One region of the Herbaspirillum sp. SJZ099 genome, then DNA from elsewhere that is predicted to be linked to it. Evidence: predicted binding sites of a transcription regulator. Region 1 holds the regulator's gene; the other holds the start of a gene.

Evidence for each region. The regulator sigma-54, encoded in region 1, starts transcription at its own class of promoters, with help from an activator protein. The targets are predictions, from matches to a motif close to TGGCANGNAANCTGCTTT.
Region 2: FB597_RS19545 (CmpA/NrtA family ABC transporter substrate-binding protein) is a predicted target of sigma-54. The motif match lies at 3,639-3,656, and genes of this name have one in related genera.

What each region holds. Positions count from the first base shown of each region.
Region 1 covers NZ_VIUO01000003.1:44,913-53,146, reverse strand. The annotation lists gene chrA (chromate efflux transporter) at 1-29, opposite strand, end outside; gene FB597_RS08065 (Lrp/AsnC family transcriptional regulator) at 56-535, opposite strand; gene mdeB (alpha-ketoglutarate dehydrogenase) at 802-3,477, shown strand; gene FB597_RS08055 (SDR family oxidoreductase) at 3,651-4,409, shown strand; gene FB597_RS08050 (UbiX family flavin prenyltransferase) at 4,491-5,075, opposite strand; gene grxD (Grx4 family monothiol glutaredoxin) at 5,117-5,428, opposite strand; gene hpf (ribosome hibernation-promoting factor, HPF/YfiA family) at 5,692-6,057, opposite strand; gene FB597_RS08035 (RNA polymerase factor sigma-54) at 6,203-7,693, opposite strand; gene lptB (LPS export ABC transporter ATP-binding protein) at 7,793-8,234, opposite strand, start outside.
Region 2 covers NZ_VIUO01000014.1:44,466-52,699, forward strand. The annotation lists gene FB597_RS19530 (methyl-accepting chemotaxis protein) at 1-342, opposite strand, end outside; gene FB597_RS19535 (ABC transporter ATP-binding protein) at 359-1,171, opposite strand; gene ntrB (nitrate ABC transporter permease) at 1,192-2,124, opposite strand; gene FB597_RS19545 (CmpA/NrtA family ABC transporter substrate-binding protein) at 2,207-3,496, opposite strand; gene FB597_RS19550 (ANTAR domain-containing response regulator) at 3,856-4,524, opposite strand; gene FB597_RS19555 (DUF3309 family protein) at 4,898-5,056, shown strand; gene FB597_RS19560 (hypothetical protein) at 5,207-5,527, shown strand; gene FB597_RS19565 (glycine zipper 2TM domain-containing protein) at 5,834-6,049, opposite strand; gene FB597_RS19570 (hypothetical protein) at 6,172-6,531, opposite strand; gene FB597_RS19575 (CsbD family protein) at 6,727-6,897, opposite strand; gene FB597_RS19580 (PAS domain-containing protein) at 7,148-8,234, opposite strand, start outside.

The DNA.
Region 1 (8,234 bases):
TGGGCCGATGCCGGCTGGTCTGGATGCATGTGGCGTCGCTTTTGCGCTGTGCCGTTCAGCGCCTGGGTTTGATCTTGGGCGTGGGCAGCGCGGTCTTGTACTTGATCTGCTTGAGCGCGAAGCTGGAGCGGATGTTCTTGATGCCGGGGATCTTGGTCAGGTGGTCGACGATGAAGTGCTCCAGCGTCAGCAGGTCGGGCACGACGATGCGCAGCAGGTAATCCTCGTCGCCGGTCATCAGATAGACTTCCATGACTTCATCGAAAGCGCTCACCGCGCTTTCAAACTGGGCCAGCGCTTCGGCGCCCTGGCGCTCCAGGATCACCTTGACGAACACGTTGACCTTCAAGCCCAGCAGGTGCGGGTCGGCCAGCGCCACGTAGCGCGAGATGATGCCCTCGGTTTCCAGGCGCTTGACGCGCGCCAGGGTCGGCGAGGGGGAAAGGTTGATGCGGCTGGCGAGTTCCAGATTGCTGATCGAGCTGTTCTCCTGGAGGATGTTCAGGATCCGCAAATCGGTGGTATCTAGTTCCATTATCGAAATTTAATTCTGTAAGTTTCAATTTTTCAGCATGTGGTGCTGAATATTGTATGACAACTTCCCATTTTAAGTGACTCATGCCGGTGCATCAGGCGTATCGTAAGCCCACCAATGAATAAAAACGCCGAATAAAGGCGTCCGGCGTGAGGAGACCAATGGCGCGGCCTGTGTTGTACCGGCTTTTTGGCTCTTTGCATAGATTTGCGTAGCAAAGGCCCGATTCGGCCTGCATTGCAACAACAGGAGATCAGGAAGTGGAGATGTCGTCAGCCAATGGTATTGCCCGCGATATTGATATCGACGCCCAGGAAACCCAGGAGTGGCTGGAGGCGCTGCAAAGCGTGCTGGCCGAAGCCGGCCCGGAGCGGGCGCGCTTCCTGCTCTCCCGGCTGTCGGCCGCCGCCCGGCAACACGGCATCAACTGGCGCGATGCGCGCAATACGCCTTACCTGAACACCATCCGTCCTGAACAGGAACCGCCGTTCCCCGGCGGCTCCGACGCGCAGGCCATCGAAGAGCGCATCGCCAGCATCATGCGCTGGAACGCGCTGGCCATGGTGGTGCGCGCCAACCGCTCCTATGGCGAACTGGGCGGCCACATCGCCAGCTTCGCCTCGGCGGCCGACCTGTTCGAAGTCGGCTTCAACCATTTCTTCCGCGCGCGCGACGACCGGTTCGCCGGCGACATCGTGTATTTCCAGCCGCATTCGGCGCCGGGCATCTATGCGCGCGCGTTCCTGGAAGGCGCGCTGTCCGAAGAGGACCTCGGCTACTACCGCCGCGAAATAGAAGCCAAGCGCGCCGGCAAGCAGGGCCTGTCGTCCTACCCGCATCCCTGGCTGATGCCCAACTTCTGGCAGTTCCCCACCGGCTCGATGGGCATCGGCCCGATCAACGCGATCTATCAGGCGCGCTTCCTGCGCTACATGGAGCATCGCGGCCTGCTGCAGGACCAGAACCGCAAGGTATGGGGCGTGTTCGGCGACGGCGAGATGGATGAGCCGGAATCCCTGGCGGCGCTGTCGCTGGCCTCGCGCGAGAAGCTGGACAACCTGATCTTCGTGGTCAACTGCAACCTGCAGCGCCTGGACGGCCCGGTACGCGGCAACGGCCACATCGTCGATGAGCTGGAGACCTTGTTCGCCGGCGCCGGCTGGAATGTGATCAAGCTGCTGTGGGGCTCGGACTGGGATGCGCTGTTCGCGCGCGACAAGGACGGCGAGCTGGTCGATGCGCTCAACCGCACCGTCGATGGCCAGCTGCAGACCTTCGCCGCCAACGACGGCGCCTTCAACCGCGAACACTTCTTCGGCCAGACGCCCGGCACCCAGGCGATCGGCGCCACGCTGACCGATGAGGAGATCAACCGCCTGCGCCGCGGCGGCCACGATATGAAGAAGATCTTCTCGGCCTACCAGGCCGCCGCCAGCCATCGCGGCCAGCCGACCGTGATCCTGGCGCAGACCAAGAAGGGTTACGGCATGGGGGCGGCCGGCGAAGGCAAGATGACCACCCACCAGCAAAAGAAGCTGGATGAGGAAAGCCTGCTGCAATTCCGCGACCGCTTCAAGCTGCCGCTGTCGGATGAGCAATGCCGCTCGCTGGCCTTCTACAAGCCGGCTGACGACAGCGCCGAGATGAAGCACCTGCATGCGCGCCGCGCGGCGCTGGGAGGCTACATGCCGCGCCGCCAGGCCGGCGATGCCAGGCGCTCAGTGCCGCCGATGGCATCGCACAGCAAGTTCGCGCTGGAGGCCGAGGGCAAGGAAATGTCGTCGACCATGGCGCTGGTGCGCCAGCTCGGCAACCTGCTCAAGGACAAGGAATTCGGCCAGTACGTCGTGCCCATCGTGGCCGACGAGGCGCGCACCTTCGGCATGGCCAACCTGTTCCGCCAGGTCGGCATCTATTCTTCCCAGGGGCAGTTGTACGAGCCGGAAGACATCGGCTCCATCCTCTACTACCGCGAAGCCAAGGACGGCCAGATCCTGGAGGAGGGCATTACCGAGGCCGGCGCCATCTCATCCTGGACGGCGGCGGCGACCGCCTACTCGGTGCACGGCACGCCGATGCTGCCGTTCTACATCTACTACTCGATGTTCGGCTTCCAGCGCATCGGCGACCTGATCTGGGCCGCGGCCGACCAGCGCGCGCGCGGTTTCCTGATCGGCGCCACCTCGGGGCGCACCACGCTGGGCGGCGAGGGCTTGCAGCACCAGGACGGCAGCAGCCATGTGGTGGCGGCGTCGATCCCGAACTGCGTGTCTTACGATCCGGCCTATGCGTATGAGCTGGCGGTGATCGTCGACGACGGCATGCGCCGCATGCTGGAACGCAATGACGACGTGTTCTACTACGTCACCGTGACCAACGAGAACGAGGCGCAGCCGAGCATGCCGGCCGGGGTCGAGCAAGGCATCCTGCGCGGCATGTATTGCCTGGGCAGGAAGGCGAAGCCGCAGGCGCGCCTGCTGGGTTCCGGCCCGATCCTGAAGGAAACCGTGGCTGCCGCCGCGCTGCTCGAAAAGCATTGGCAAATCGACGCCGAGGTGTGGAGCGTGACCAGCTTCACCGAGCTGGCGCGCGACGGCGTGGCCGCGCAGCGTCAGCAGCGCCTGGCCGGCGGCGATGCGCAAGCGTATGTGACGCAGCAACTGCAAGGCAGCGACGCGCCGGTGATCGCGGTGAGCGATTACATCCGCACGCTGCCTGAAAGCATCCGCGCCTTCGTGCCGGGCAGGTATGTCACGCTGGGCACCGATGGTTTCGGGCGCAGCGATACGCGGGTCAACCTGCGCGATTTCTTCGAGATCGATGCGCGCTGGATTGCCTATACCGCGCTGGCCGAAGTATTCGGCGGCGACCGCGCCAAATTGCAGGCTGCCGCATCGACGCTGGGGATCGATACCGGCAAGCCGCTGTCTTCCTCGGTGTGAGCGCATGCCGGCAGCGGCCATGCATGAATGCCGGCGCGGGGATTGAAAATCTCTCATCGAAGCGGCGCGCCGCGTTTGCTATAGTGAAAGCCGCCTGTGCGCAACAGGCGGCTTTTTTACGGCCGCGCTGGCGCAGCGACATTCACCCACAAGATCAGACAGGAGTAGACACGATGGCAGCACCGAAACGAATTGCGCTGGTAACCGGCGCCGGCTCCGGCATTGGCCGGCAGATCACCCTGGCGCTGTTGCGCGACGGCTATGGCGTGGCCCTGGCCGGCCGCCGCCAGGATGCGCTGGAAGAGACCGTGAAGCTGGCCGGCGAGCATGGCGCCAACGCACTGGTGGTAGCCGCCGACGTCACCGACCCGGCTTCGGTGAAGAACCTGTTCGTCAAGACCCGCGAACGTTTCGGCCGTCTCGACATGGTGTTCAACAACGCCGGCATCTTCGCGCCGCCGGTGTCGCTGGAAGAGCTGAGCGTGGAGCAGTGGAAGTCGGCGGTGGACATCAACCTGACCGGCGTGTTCCTGTGTACGCAGGAAGCCTTCCGCATCATGAAGGAGCAGTCGCCGCGCGGCGGCCGCATCATCAACAACGGCTCGATCTCGGCGCACGCGCCGCGCCCGTTCTCGGCGTCCTACACCGCGACCAAGCACGCCATCACCGGCCTGACCAAGGCCACCTCGCTGGACGGCCGCCAGTACGACATCGCCTGCGGCCAGATCGACATCGGCAACGCCGCCACCGACATGACCACGCTGATGAAGAAGGGCACGCTGCAGGCCGACATGTCGACCAAGGTTGAGCCGACCATGGATGCCGAGCATGTGGCCCGCGCCATCCTCTACATGGACAGCCTGCCGCTGGACGCCAACGTGCAGTTCATGACGGTGATGGCGACCAAGATGCCTTACATCGGCCGCGGCTGATCGCCGTTCGGCTGCAAAGAAAAACGCGCCGCAGGTTTTCCTGCGGCGCGTTTCGTTTGTGGCATGCGTTGCGCTGCCGGTTCAGTCCGATGCCGGTTTCATCCCTAGCCATTCCGGCGTGAGCTGGTGTTCAAGGCCGAACAGGTCGAGTACGCGCCCCAGCGTATGGTCGACCATCTGTTCCATCGAGGAGGGCCGGTGGTAGAAGCCGGGCAGCGGCGGGAAGATCACGCCGCCCATCTCGGTCACCGCCGTCATGTTGCGCAGGTGGGCCAGGTTGAAGGGCGTTTCGCGCACCATCAGCACCAGGCGGCGGCGTTCCTTCAGCACCACGTCGGTGGCGCGCGTGATCAGGTTGTCGGAAAGTCCATGGGCCACCGACGCCAGCGTTTTCATCGAGCACGGCGCCACCACCATGCCGGCCGACGCAAAGGAGCCGCTGGCGATAGCCGCGCCGACATCGCGTACGTTGTAGACCACGTCGGCCAGCGCTTCGACATCCTTGCGGCTGCGGTCGAGCTCCTGGTGGATATTGAGTACGCCGGCATCCGAGATCAGCAGGTGCGTTTCAACCTGCGCGTGTCCGCGCAGGTGTTCCAGCAGGCGCACGCCATAGACCGCGCCCGTCGCGCCGGTGATGGCGACGATCAGGCGCTGGCGCGGCATGCGGCGGGAACCAAGGGAATCCAGGCGGCGCGGCGAAGCAATCAGCCCTTGAGCAGGGTCTGCAGTTCGCCCGAGCTATACATTTCGTTCATGATGTCCGAGCCGCCGATGAATTCACCCTTGACGTACAGTTGGGGAATGGTCGGCCAGTTCGAATATTCCTTGATGCCCTGGCGCACGTCGGGGCTTTCCAGCACGTTGACGGTGACGATGTTCTCGGCGCCGCTGGCCTTGAGCAATTGGATCGCCTTGCCGGAGAAGCCGCATTGCGGGAATTGCGCGGTGCCTTTCATGAACAGCACGACAGGGTTTTGGGTCACGGTTTCCTTGATCCAGGATTGAACGTCGCTCATGGCTATGCCTTAAAAAATGGTGATTGCCGACATTATATGAAAAAGCCGCCATCCGCGTTTGAAACACGGCGTGCCGGGGCAAGGTGTTGTGTGCGGCCACGTAAATTATTTGAATGGTTTGCAATGTTTCCTGGCGGCTATTCCCAATGGCGGTCCGGCGGCCGGGAAACCGGAGCGTCGGGAGAAATGCAAAAGGGCGCTTTCGCGCCCTTTCCTCTTTGAGGGGGCCTGGTGCGGCCCCGTCGTTGGCGGATCGTTATCAGCTATGCACTTGCGCTTGCCACCGCGCCCGAAACGGTGTCTTCCGGCAACCTCTTGGCCATCGAATAATGGTCTTGCAGCCGATCCTTGTGCTTGATGACCTGGCGATCGAGCTTGTCGATCAATGCATCGATGGCCGCGTAGAGATCGTGGGCGATACTTTCCGCATGCAAATCCTTCCCTTTGATATGGACGTTGATTTCCGCCTTTTGCCTTTTTTCTTTTTCTGTCAGTTTGTCTACGCTCAGGATGACGCTGATGTCGATCACATTGTCGAAATGACGCTTGATCCGTGCCAGCTTGCTTTGCACGTATTCCCGGATGGCGGGGGTCAGTTCGAGGTGGTGTCCACTAATGGTCAGATTCATACAACACTCCTATCGTGAAGTCACTGGAGGTTCGTGCATCTCATCCAATACACCCGGAGAGAGTACAGCGTTTGTGTCAGAGGGCATGGATGCTTGCCTGAACACAGCGACGGCTGCAAGTACTACAGAAAAACTGAGGAAAAACTCAGAGGGATTTGCGGAGATTGACTGGTGGAATCTTCAGCACTTCGCGGTATTTTGCGACAGTCCGTCGCGCGACCACCATGCCTTGTTCTGCCAGCATATCCGCAATCTTGCTATCGGATAATGGGGTCTGCGGGTTTTCGGCTCCTATCAGTTGTTTGATCAGTGCCCGTATCGCGGTGGAGGAGGCTTCACCTCCGGTTTCGGTCGCGACATGGCTACCGAAGAAGTATTTCAACTCGAACATGCCATGCGGCGTGAGCATGTATTTCTGAGTTGTCACACGCGAGATAGTGCTCTCGTGTAGACCCAGTGTATCAGCAATTTCGCGCAGCACAAGGGGGCGCATGGCAACTGCCCCATGGGAAAAGAAGTTTCTTTGACGTTCGACAATAGCTTGGGCAACTCGCAAAATTGTATCGAAGCGCTGGCGCATATTCTTGATCAGCCACTTCGCCTCTTGCAGCTGCGATGTGAGCGAAACCTCGCCTTTGGATTGCTTGAGCGCGCTCGCATACATCGCGTTCACGCGCAGCTTGGGCATGACGTCATGATTGAGCGTGACCTGCCAGCCGTTCTTTGTTTGTTTGACAATCACATCCGGCACCACATAGTCGGAAGCGTCGCGGGCGAATTCGGCGCCCGGGTGCGGCCGGCATTGGCGGATGACGACCTGGGCTTCGCGCAGGTCTTCGTCGTCGCAGTCGAGCGCCTTCTTGATCTTGTTGAAATCGCGCTGGGCGAACAGCGGCAGGTAATCCTCGACGATCTTCAGCGCCAGCTTGCGCGTGACGAAAGGCACGCCGGGCAGCCGGCGGATCTGCAACGCCAGGCATTCGCTGGGGCTGCGCGCGCCGACGCCGGCCGGGTCAAGGCTTTGCAGCAGCTTGAGCGCGATCGACAGTTCTTCGAGATCGATTCCCAGTTCTTCGGGCAGGTGCGCCAGGATGTCTTCCAGCGGCTCGTCCAGGTAGCCGTTGTCGTCCAGCGTATCGGCCAGCAGCTCCAGCAGCGCGCGGTCGCGCAGCGTGCGGGCGGTGACGCGGATCTGTTCCACCAGGTGTTCGCGCAGCGTGGTCTGGTGCGCTTCCAGCTGCGGCCGCGCATCTTCATCGTCGGATGATTTGCCGTTGCGCGCGACATCGTCGAAGCTCCATTCGGATTCGCCGCTGACGCTGCCTTCGGGCGTGTTGTCCTGGTAGTCGAGGCTGGATTCGCCGTCGCTTGCGGGCGCGGGCGCCTCGGCGCCGCTTTCGCTGGCGTTGTCGGCTACACCGCTGGAGGGCGAGGCGGAGAGGGCGCCGTCGGCCAGCAGCCGTACCGAATTGTCGAGCGCGTCGTCAAGCCGCTCGAGCAGCGGGTTGTCGGACAGGATCTGTTCCAGTTCCTGATGCAGTTCCAAAGTAGACAATTGCAGCAGCCTGATCGACTGCTGCAATTGCGGCGTCAATGCGAGGTGCTGCGATGTGCGTAACTGGAGGGACTGTTTCATCTGGCTTTCGGGCGCCGCGTGGCCGGCTTGTTACGTGCTGCTGTGCTGTCGTGCGTTGCATGTTGTGCGTCGCGCCGGCGTGGCTTGGCGCAGGGCCGCTCACATGCGGAAATGTTCGCCCAGGTAGACGCGCCGCACCGATTCGTTGGCGATGATGTCGTCCGGGCTGCCGCTGGCCAGCACCGTCCCCTGGTTGATGATGTAGGCGCGGTCGCAGATGCCCAGCGTCTCGCGCACGTTGTGGTCGGTGATCAGCACGCCGATGCCGCGCTCCTTGAGGAAGCGCACGATGCGCTGGATCTCGATCACGGCGATCGGGTCGATGCCGGCGAACGGCTCGTCGAGCAGCACGAAGCGCGGATCGGTCGCCAGCGCGCGCGCGATTTCGACGCGGCGCCGTTCGCCGCCCGACAGCGAGAGCGCCTGGCTGTCGCGCAGCTTCTCGATCTGCAGTTCATGCAGCAGGTTGTTGAGGCGGCCTTCGATCTCGTCGCGCGAGAGCGGCTTGCCGTTCTCCTGGCGCAGTTCGAGCACGGCGCGG
Region 2 (8,234 bases), on a different contig from region 1:
CAGTTCGGGACAAAACACCCCCGGCAGCTCACCGGAACGCTTGAGCAAAGCCTGGTGCGCCCCACGGAACAGGGCCAGCGCTTCGCGCGCGGTCGCCACGGCGCCCTCATGCCCCTGCGCGCCCAGCACCGCATACAGCACCAGCCGCTGCGAAGTGAAACGGCGACGGCCCGAAAGGTTGATCAGCGCGCCGAATACTTCGCCCGACAACGGCACCACGCCGGAATCATCCGTGCAGGACTGCCCGCTATGCTCCTGCGGTATCGCGCGCGCATCATTGACGGCCACAAACGGGATGGGAACGGTGCCATGCATTTCCTGCACGGCGGCCTGGCTGGACATGGCTCACCTCACCGGATCAAGCCGCTTCGCGCGCCGGATGCGCCTGCTTGCGGTACAGGAATTCCAGCACCGCGGTGCGGTACGCGGAGTATTGCGCATCCTGCGCCAGCGCCACGCGTTCGCGCGGACGTGCCAGCTTCACCTCCAGGACTTCACCGATGGTGGCGGCCGGGCCGTTGGTCATCATCACGATGCGGTCCGACAGCAGCACGGCCTCGTCGACGTCGTGGGTCACCATGACCACTGTCGACTCGGTCTTGGCCACGATCTTGAGCAGCTCGTCCTGCAGGTGGGCGCGCGTCAATGCATCGAGCGCCCCGAACGGCTCATCCATCAGCAAGACCTTGGGTTCCATCGCCAGCGCGCGGGCGATGCCCACCCGCTGCTTCATGCCGCCGGAGATTTCATTGGGGCGCTTGGTCTCGGCCGCCGACAGGCCCACCAGCGCCAGCGCGGCGCGCGTGCGGTCGCGCAGTTGGGTGCGGTTTTCCTGCGCGCCGAACACGCGCTCGACGCCGAGGTGGATGTTCTCGTAGCAGGTCAGCCAGGGCAGCAGCGAGTGGTTCTGGAACACCACCGCGCGCTCCGGCGACGGGCCGCCGATTTCGCGGTTGGCGCACAGCAGCACGCCTTCGCTGGGCCGGGTCAGGCCGGCGATCAGGTTCAGCAGCGTCGACTTGCCGCAGCCGGAATGGCCGATGAGCGTAACGAACTCGCCCTTGGCAACCGTCAGGTTGATGTCGCGCAGCGCATGGAAACTGCCCTTCTTGGTGTTGAACACCATTTCCACGCCGTGGATGTCGATGAATTTGCCGTTGATGTTTTCCATGATGTCCCCCGCGTTCGGTTTCAGTTGCTGACCTGCTCATAGGTGAAGGCCTTGGCCAGCGCCACCAGCGCCTGCTCCAGGATCAGCCCGACCACGCCGATGACGACGATGGCGATGATGATGTGCGGCACGTTCAGGTTGTTCCATTCATCCCAGACCCAGAAGCCGATGCCCACGCCGCCGGTCAGCATCTCGGCGGCGACGATCACCAGCCAGGCGGTGCCGATGGACAGCCGCACGCCGGTCAGCATGTAGGGCAGCACCGAGGGAAACAGGATCTTGGTCAGGATTTTCCATTCCGGCAGGTTCAGCACGCGCGCCACGTTCATGTAGTCCTGCGGCACGCGCTGCACGCCCACCGCGGTGTTGATGATCATCGGCCAGATCGAGCAGATGAAGATCGACCAGATCGCCGCCGGGTTGGCCGACTTGAACACCAGCAGGCCGATCGGCAGCCAGGCCAGCGGCGAGACCGGTTTCAGCAGGCTGATGATGGGCCCGAACATGGCCGCCAGGAACTGCACGCGCCCGATGGCGAACCCCAGCGGTATGCCCACCAGCGCCGCCAGGCCGAAGCCCACGCCCACGCGCTGCAACGACGCCAGCACGTTCCAGCCGATACCCTGGTCGTTGGGGCTGTTGCGGTAGAAGGGATCGGAGAACATGTTCAATGCTTCCTGCAGCGTCGCCAGCGGCGTCGGAAAGCTGCTGTTCTTCAAGGCGATGATCTGCCAGACCAGCACCAGCACCGCCACTCCCAGCAGCGGCGGCACGATGCGCATGAAAACGCCGCCGGCGGCGATGCGGCGCCTGGCCGGGCGAACCTGCGCCGCAGCCGGCGCAGGCGTGAGCGCCTTGGCCTCGTTGGCGGCATCGGCGCCGCGTGCCGCGGCCGGCGCCCCGGCGGCCGGCTTGGCGTTATCGCCCATGATGTTCTCCATGACTGCGCTCATTTCGACTCCCTTCCTGTTGGAACTTCAATCGCATCGGCGCGCCTCCCCCGGCGCGCCGCATATCGCCGGCATGCGCCGGCGATCAGACCTTGATCTTGAACGACTGGGCATAGGCCGCCGGATTCTTGCCGTCCCACACGGTGCCGTCCATGAACTTGGAGGTGCGCATGACATCCTTGGGCACCGGCGTCTTGGTCATCGCGGCGGCGTCCTTGAACAGGTCGATCTGGTTGACCGCCTTGGCCACGGCGAGATAGTCGGGATCGCTCTTCAACAGGCCCCAGCGGCGGTGCTGGGTCATGAACCACATGCCGTCCGACAGGTACGGGAAATTGACCGTGCCGTCGTCGTAGAACTTCATGTAGTTGGGATCGTCCCAGGTCTTGCCCAGGCCATTCTGGTAGCGCCCCAGGATGCGCTGGTCGATCACGTCCTTGCTGGTGTTGACATAGGACTTGTCGGCGATGACCTCGGCCATCTTGTTCTTGTTGGTCAGCGAGGCGTCGATCCATTTACTGGCGTCAATGATGGCGGCCATCATCGCGCGGCAGGTGTTGGGGTATTTCTTGACGAACTCCAGCGACGTGCCCAGCACTTTCTCCGGGTGGTCCTTCCAGATGTCCTGGGTGGTGGTGGCGGTGATGCCCACGCCGTCGACGATGGCGCGATGGCCCCAGGGCTCGCCCACGCAGAAGCCGTCCATGTTCCCCACGCGCATGTTGGCCACCATCTGCGGCGGCGGCACGGTGATCACCTTGGCATCCTTCATCGGATTGATGCCGTTGGCCGCCAGCCAGTAGTACAGCCACATCGCGTGGGTACCGGTAGGGAAGGTCTGGGCGAAGGTGTATTCGCGCTTGTCGGCCTGCATCAGCTTGGCCAGCGAAGCGCCATCGACGGCGCCCTTGTCGGCCAGCTTCTTCGAAAGGGTGATGGCCTGGCCGTTGTGGTTCAGGCCCATCAGCACCGCCATGTCCTTCTTCTGGCCGCCGATGCCCAGCTGCACGCCGTAGATCAGGCCGTACAGCACATGGGCGGCGTCCAGTTCGCCATTGGTCAGCTTGTCGCGCACGCCGGCCCAGGAAGCTTCCTTGCTGGGCACGATCTTGATGCCGTACTTCTTGTCGAAGCCCAGCACCGAAGCCATCACCACCGAAGCGCAGTCGGTCAGGGGAATGAAACCGATCTTGACCTCTTCCTTTTCCGGCTTGTCGGAACCGGCCGCCCAAACGCCGCCGGTGGCTAAACCCATCATGCTCGCTCCCGCCGCGATGCCCGCGGTATGAATGATCTTGCGGCGCGTCGCATCCACTTCCGCGCCATTGGTTACCCCGGTCACCGCCTTGCCCGCCTGCTCTTCCTGGAAATCCATCGCATTTTCCCCCTTGCTAGCCGATAAACGAAAAAAGGCGTATCCCGACATGAATCGCTTCATGTCGAAAGACGCCTTTGTCTTGGGCGATGCAACCTCCGTTGGCCGCACCTATGCGCACTCGTTGCGCTACGGGGTACGTTCAGCAAAGACCGTGCCAGACGGATGCAAAACGCAGCCGAATACCCGCCATCGCCTATGGAAACGGGATCCGCGGCAGCATCGAAGGCAGTTGCGCACAGGTTTCGGCGAAAGTGCGCAACGCCAGCAAAACGAGCGCCGCACCGCACTTCATTTGTGCTTTGCACCAAATTGGCGGAACAGGAAAAGGAGGGGAAAAGCGACCGGGAAAGAAGCGTTCAGCCCAGCAGGTCCTCGGCATCCAGCAGGCGCTGGGCCACTTCGGAGAGTTTGAGGTTGCGGTTCATCGCCATGCCGCGCAGCTTCTGGTAGGCCTGGTCTTCGGACAAGCCCTTGCGCGCCATCAGCACGCCCTTGGCGCGCTCGACCAGTTTGCGTTCGGCCAGCTTGTTACGGGTATCGGACAGCTCGGCCAGCAGTTTCTGCTCCTGGCGAAAACGCGCCAGCGCCACGTCCAGCACCGGCTTGACCCGCTCTGAATGCAAGCCCGCCACGATGTAGGCGGTCACCCCGGCGGCCATGGCGGCTTCCATGCTGGAGGTGTCGTCGTCTTCGGTGAACATGACGATGGGGCGGCGTTCGTCGCGGGTGGCGATCACGATATGTTCCAGCACGTCGCGCGCGTCGGACTCGGCTTCGATGATGATCATGTCCGGCTGCAGGCTGGCAATGCGGTCCGGCAGCGAAAGGTCGGCCGGCAGCGCGGCAATGATGTTGTAGCCGGCATCGAGCAGCCCGGCGCGCAGCGCTTCGGCCCGCTGTCGCGCCTGCTCATGCGCGGCTTCGTCATGGTCTTCTTCCAGGTGCGGCACGGAATTGACGATGACGATACGCAGCGGGCGTCCGCCTGCGGTGGCGGTAGATGTCGATGGGCTACCGGACTTCATAGAAAGGACGAACTGGCTATCGGCTCTGGTGAGAACGCAAACAAGTCAAACTCGCTGATCCGTTTCCAACGATTGCGCTGCGAAGCAGCATGCGATTGACGGCCGGAATAGTAACCCATTGCCGCTCAAAAAACATGCATCGCCATAAAAACAGGCGCAGGCGCCGGTGCGGCATGCCAGAACGATATAGCAAATTTCGCACCATTGGACGCTTTCCGCTTGCACGACAAGGCCGGGCGCATTTTCCTACAGGGATTCGCGGCGCACGCTGATCGCGCCCCAGGAGCCTTGAGCCTAAGCTGCATTCACTTGCACCAGCTGGCCGGCGAACCGGCGGCGACAATTTCAATAAGACAACAAGAGGAGAAAAACCATGACACTCGGCACCATACTGCTCATCATTCTGATCCTGGTGTTGCTCGGCGTCCTGCCGACCTGGCCCCATAGCCGCACCTGGGGATATGGCCCCAGCGGCATCGCCGGCACTATCGTCATCATCCTTCTGATCCTGCTGTTGCTGGGAAAGATATAGAACGGGTTTCCATAGACCAAGCCTGATAACATCCGTCCTGCGGATGGGCGTCCGGCGCCGCCTGCGCCCTGCCATCGGCCGTGTCGTGTTGTTTTGCAACGGCCGCGCCGATGCGCATGCTTATGCCAATTTCCCTCATGAGGTGGGTCTATGAAGAAAAATATTCTCGCAGTCTCTTGCCTGGTTGCCGCGGCGTCACTGTGGGCCTCTTTTGCCCATGCAGCAGAAGAAGACGTCAGCAAGGCCGATCCGGCCCGCTGGTACAAGGCTGACGATACCCCCAAGGAGCGCTACCGGAACCTGACCAAGGAGGCCAACGCCGCCTATGGCGAGGCCCTGCAAACCTGCAAGGGCATGCGCGGCAAGCAAGCCAGGAACTGCCGGGACGAAGCCGGCGCGGCGAAAAAAGCAGATATGGAACGCGCCAGGCGCATCTACAAGGATTACAAAGAAACTACCCCGGCCTCCTGAACAGGGCAGACGTGGGTCTCAACAAAAAGCCGGCTTAAGCCGTCATGCCGTTCAGTCAAGTCTAATCATCACAGAACCCGTTCGGGCTGAGTAGTCCCGCCAGGGCCGTATCGAAGCCAGCGTGTCAGCCTTACCGCTCTTGCCTGCCCTTCGATACGCTGCTGCGCAGCTACTCAGGGCGAACGGAGTCAGATCCGCACAAACAAAAATGCCGTTCAGCGCTTAACTGAACGGCATTACCTGCCTAAGCCGGCTGTTTGTTTCTGGCAGGCGTTTCTCCGCCTGCGGTTCGTGCATGGCCCTTGGTCAGCGGCCGATCTGGTTGCCGATCACGCCGCCCACGGCAGCGCCGCCGGCGGTGCCGATGCCGCTGCCCCCGGTCAGCACTGCCCCACCAACTGCGCCGATACCTGCACCGACCGCGGTGTTCTTGTCACGCTGCGACATGTTGCTGCAACCGGTCAATGCCGAAAAAGCCAATACAGCGATGGAAGTGATCGCAACTTTTTGAATTGTTTTCATGACTGCACCTCATTGAAATGTGGGAATAGATTTGACGGTCTAAAACGCCCCGAATTCCTCCCCGTTGGCAGAAACCGGAAAGAATTACATCGCTTGCATCCGCTTACCGCAGCTCTGCGGTATCAGGTCATCGGACGCATGCTCGCGACAGGGTACGGGGAATGGGAAGGGAAATGGGAATTATGCTGCCCGGTTTGCGGCTGCGCAGTACACTCTTGCCTGGCGCCTGCCAGGTCGCGGACGATCACCGCGTTGCGAATCGATTTCGACCGCTTGCCCTGGGCCATGTCCATGTAACGGAATTTTTTTTGCCCCAGCTTCTGCAACTGGGTGGAGTCCATCGGCGCGTGACGCTCCATCACCGATGATGACCAGCGCGAGGCCGCATCCGCCAATGGCGCGTCGAGGCGGTGGGCGCCGGCCTGCGAGGCTGCTGCAGATATTCCCGCCAGCAGGCAGAATCCAAGTAGTGTTCTTTTCATGGTCCCTCCCTGGAGGCCACCTCTGTGGCCGTGGGCAAATCGCCATGCAATCGGCAGGAAATCACGGGCATTTTTCACTTTGCCGCACGATGAACATATGTTCGCCGAAAATGCTGCAGCACAAAATCAGCCCTTTCTGATTATCCTGTAGGATTTTTCCTACCCGCCGGAGCCTGTCCTCCCCGGCGGGTCCGGTCAGCGCTTCATCGATTCCTTGGCATCGCCATAGGCTTTCTGGACATTGCCTTCCACTTGCTTGGAAACACCCTTGATTTTCTGGGTCTGGCTGCCGGCTGCCTCGCCGGCCTTTTGCTGCACCTTACCCGCTGCCTGCTTCAGGCTACCCTTGACTTGGTCCTTGTTCATGATCTCTCCTCGGATGATTGACTCGGATGGTTGATACAGGCCCCGGCACAGGAATATCCGATCCGCCGGGGATCGCCGTTCCCGATTCAGGCATGTGGCGACGATGAGTTCATGGTAACGACGAGCACCTTCCAGCGGCATAAGAAAGCCGCTCTTTCGAACGTAGGAGAAAACGGAAACAGGCGCAGGAATACGGCACCGGCCAAGAAATAACGCGCGATGAAGAAAGCCGCCGACGGGCCAATGCCGTTCAGCTTTCCGTCGGCGCCATCTCCGGCCTGATAGGCAGGCTGATGGTGATCAGCGCCCCCTTGCCGGGAGTGGAGCGGATATCGACCTTGCCGCCGAAATAGGTAGCCCGTTCGCGCAGGCCGCGCAGGCCGTAGGTCTTGTGGTTGTCGCGCCGCTCCTCCGGGATGCCCACGCCATCGTCGCGCACCGTCAGCGCCACGTGGTCCTCGTCGATGTCGAGGATCACGTCGACCTTGCTGGCCTTGGCGTGTTTGGTGACGTTGTTGAGCGCCTCCTGCAGCATGCGGTAGATGGCGATCTCCATCTCATGGCCGACCGCCACGTCTTCGTCCGGCAGGCTGGCATGGCAGGCGATGCCGGTGCGCTCATGCAGGTCGTCTAGCTGCTCCGAAATCGCCGCCTTCAAGCCGAACAGGTCCAATGTATTGGGGCGCAGCTCGGTCTGGATGCGCCGCGTGGTCGCCACCAGCGATTTGAGCAGGCCCTGCATGCGGGTCTTGCGGTCGATCCATTTCTCATCGGCCGGCAGCACCTGGTAGACCCCTTCCAGATGCATCGACAAGGCCGTGAGCGACGCGCCCATGTTGTCGTGCAGCTCGCGCGCGATGGCGCGCTTTTCTTCTTCGCGCACCGTCTCCAGGTGATTGGTCAGTTCGCGCAGCAGCGCGGTGCGCTGCACCACGGTCTTTTCCAGCTGGCTCTCGCGCTGGCGCAGTACATCCTCGGCCAGTTTGCGCTCGGTGATGTCGGTGCTGATCCCGATCACCCCTTGCACGCTGCCGTCCTTGCCGAACCAGGGCACCTTGGCGGTCTGGAAGGTAATGACGCCTTCGGGCAGATGAAGCGTCTGCTCCAGCTTCTCCGGTTTTCCGGAGGCCATCACCCGACGGTCGTCGCGGTCGATGCGATCGGCTTCCTCCTCCACCATGAACAGCTCGCGGCTGGAACGGTACATGGTTTCTTCCCAGGTCTTGCCGAGTTTTTGCAGCGTGGCCGGATTGGCGAAAATCATCAGGCCCTGGCGGTTCTTGACGAAGATCGGGTCGCTGGTGCTTTCGCTGACCGCGTTGAGCAGCGCGCTGGTC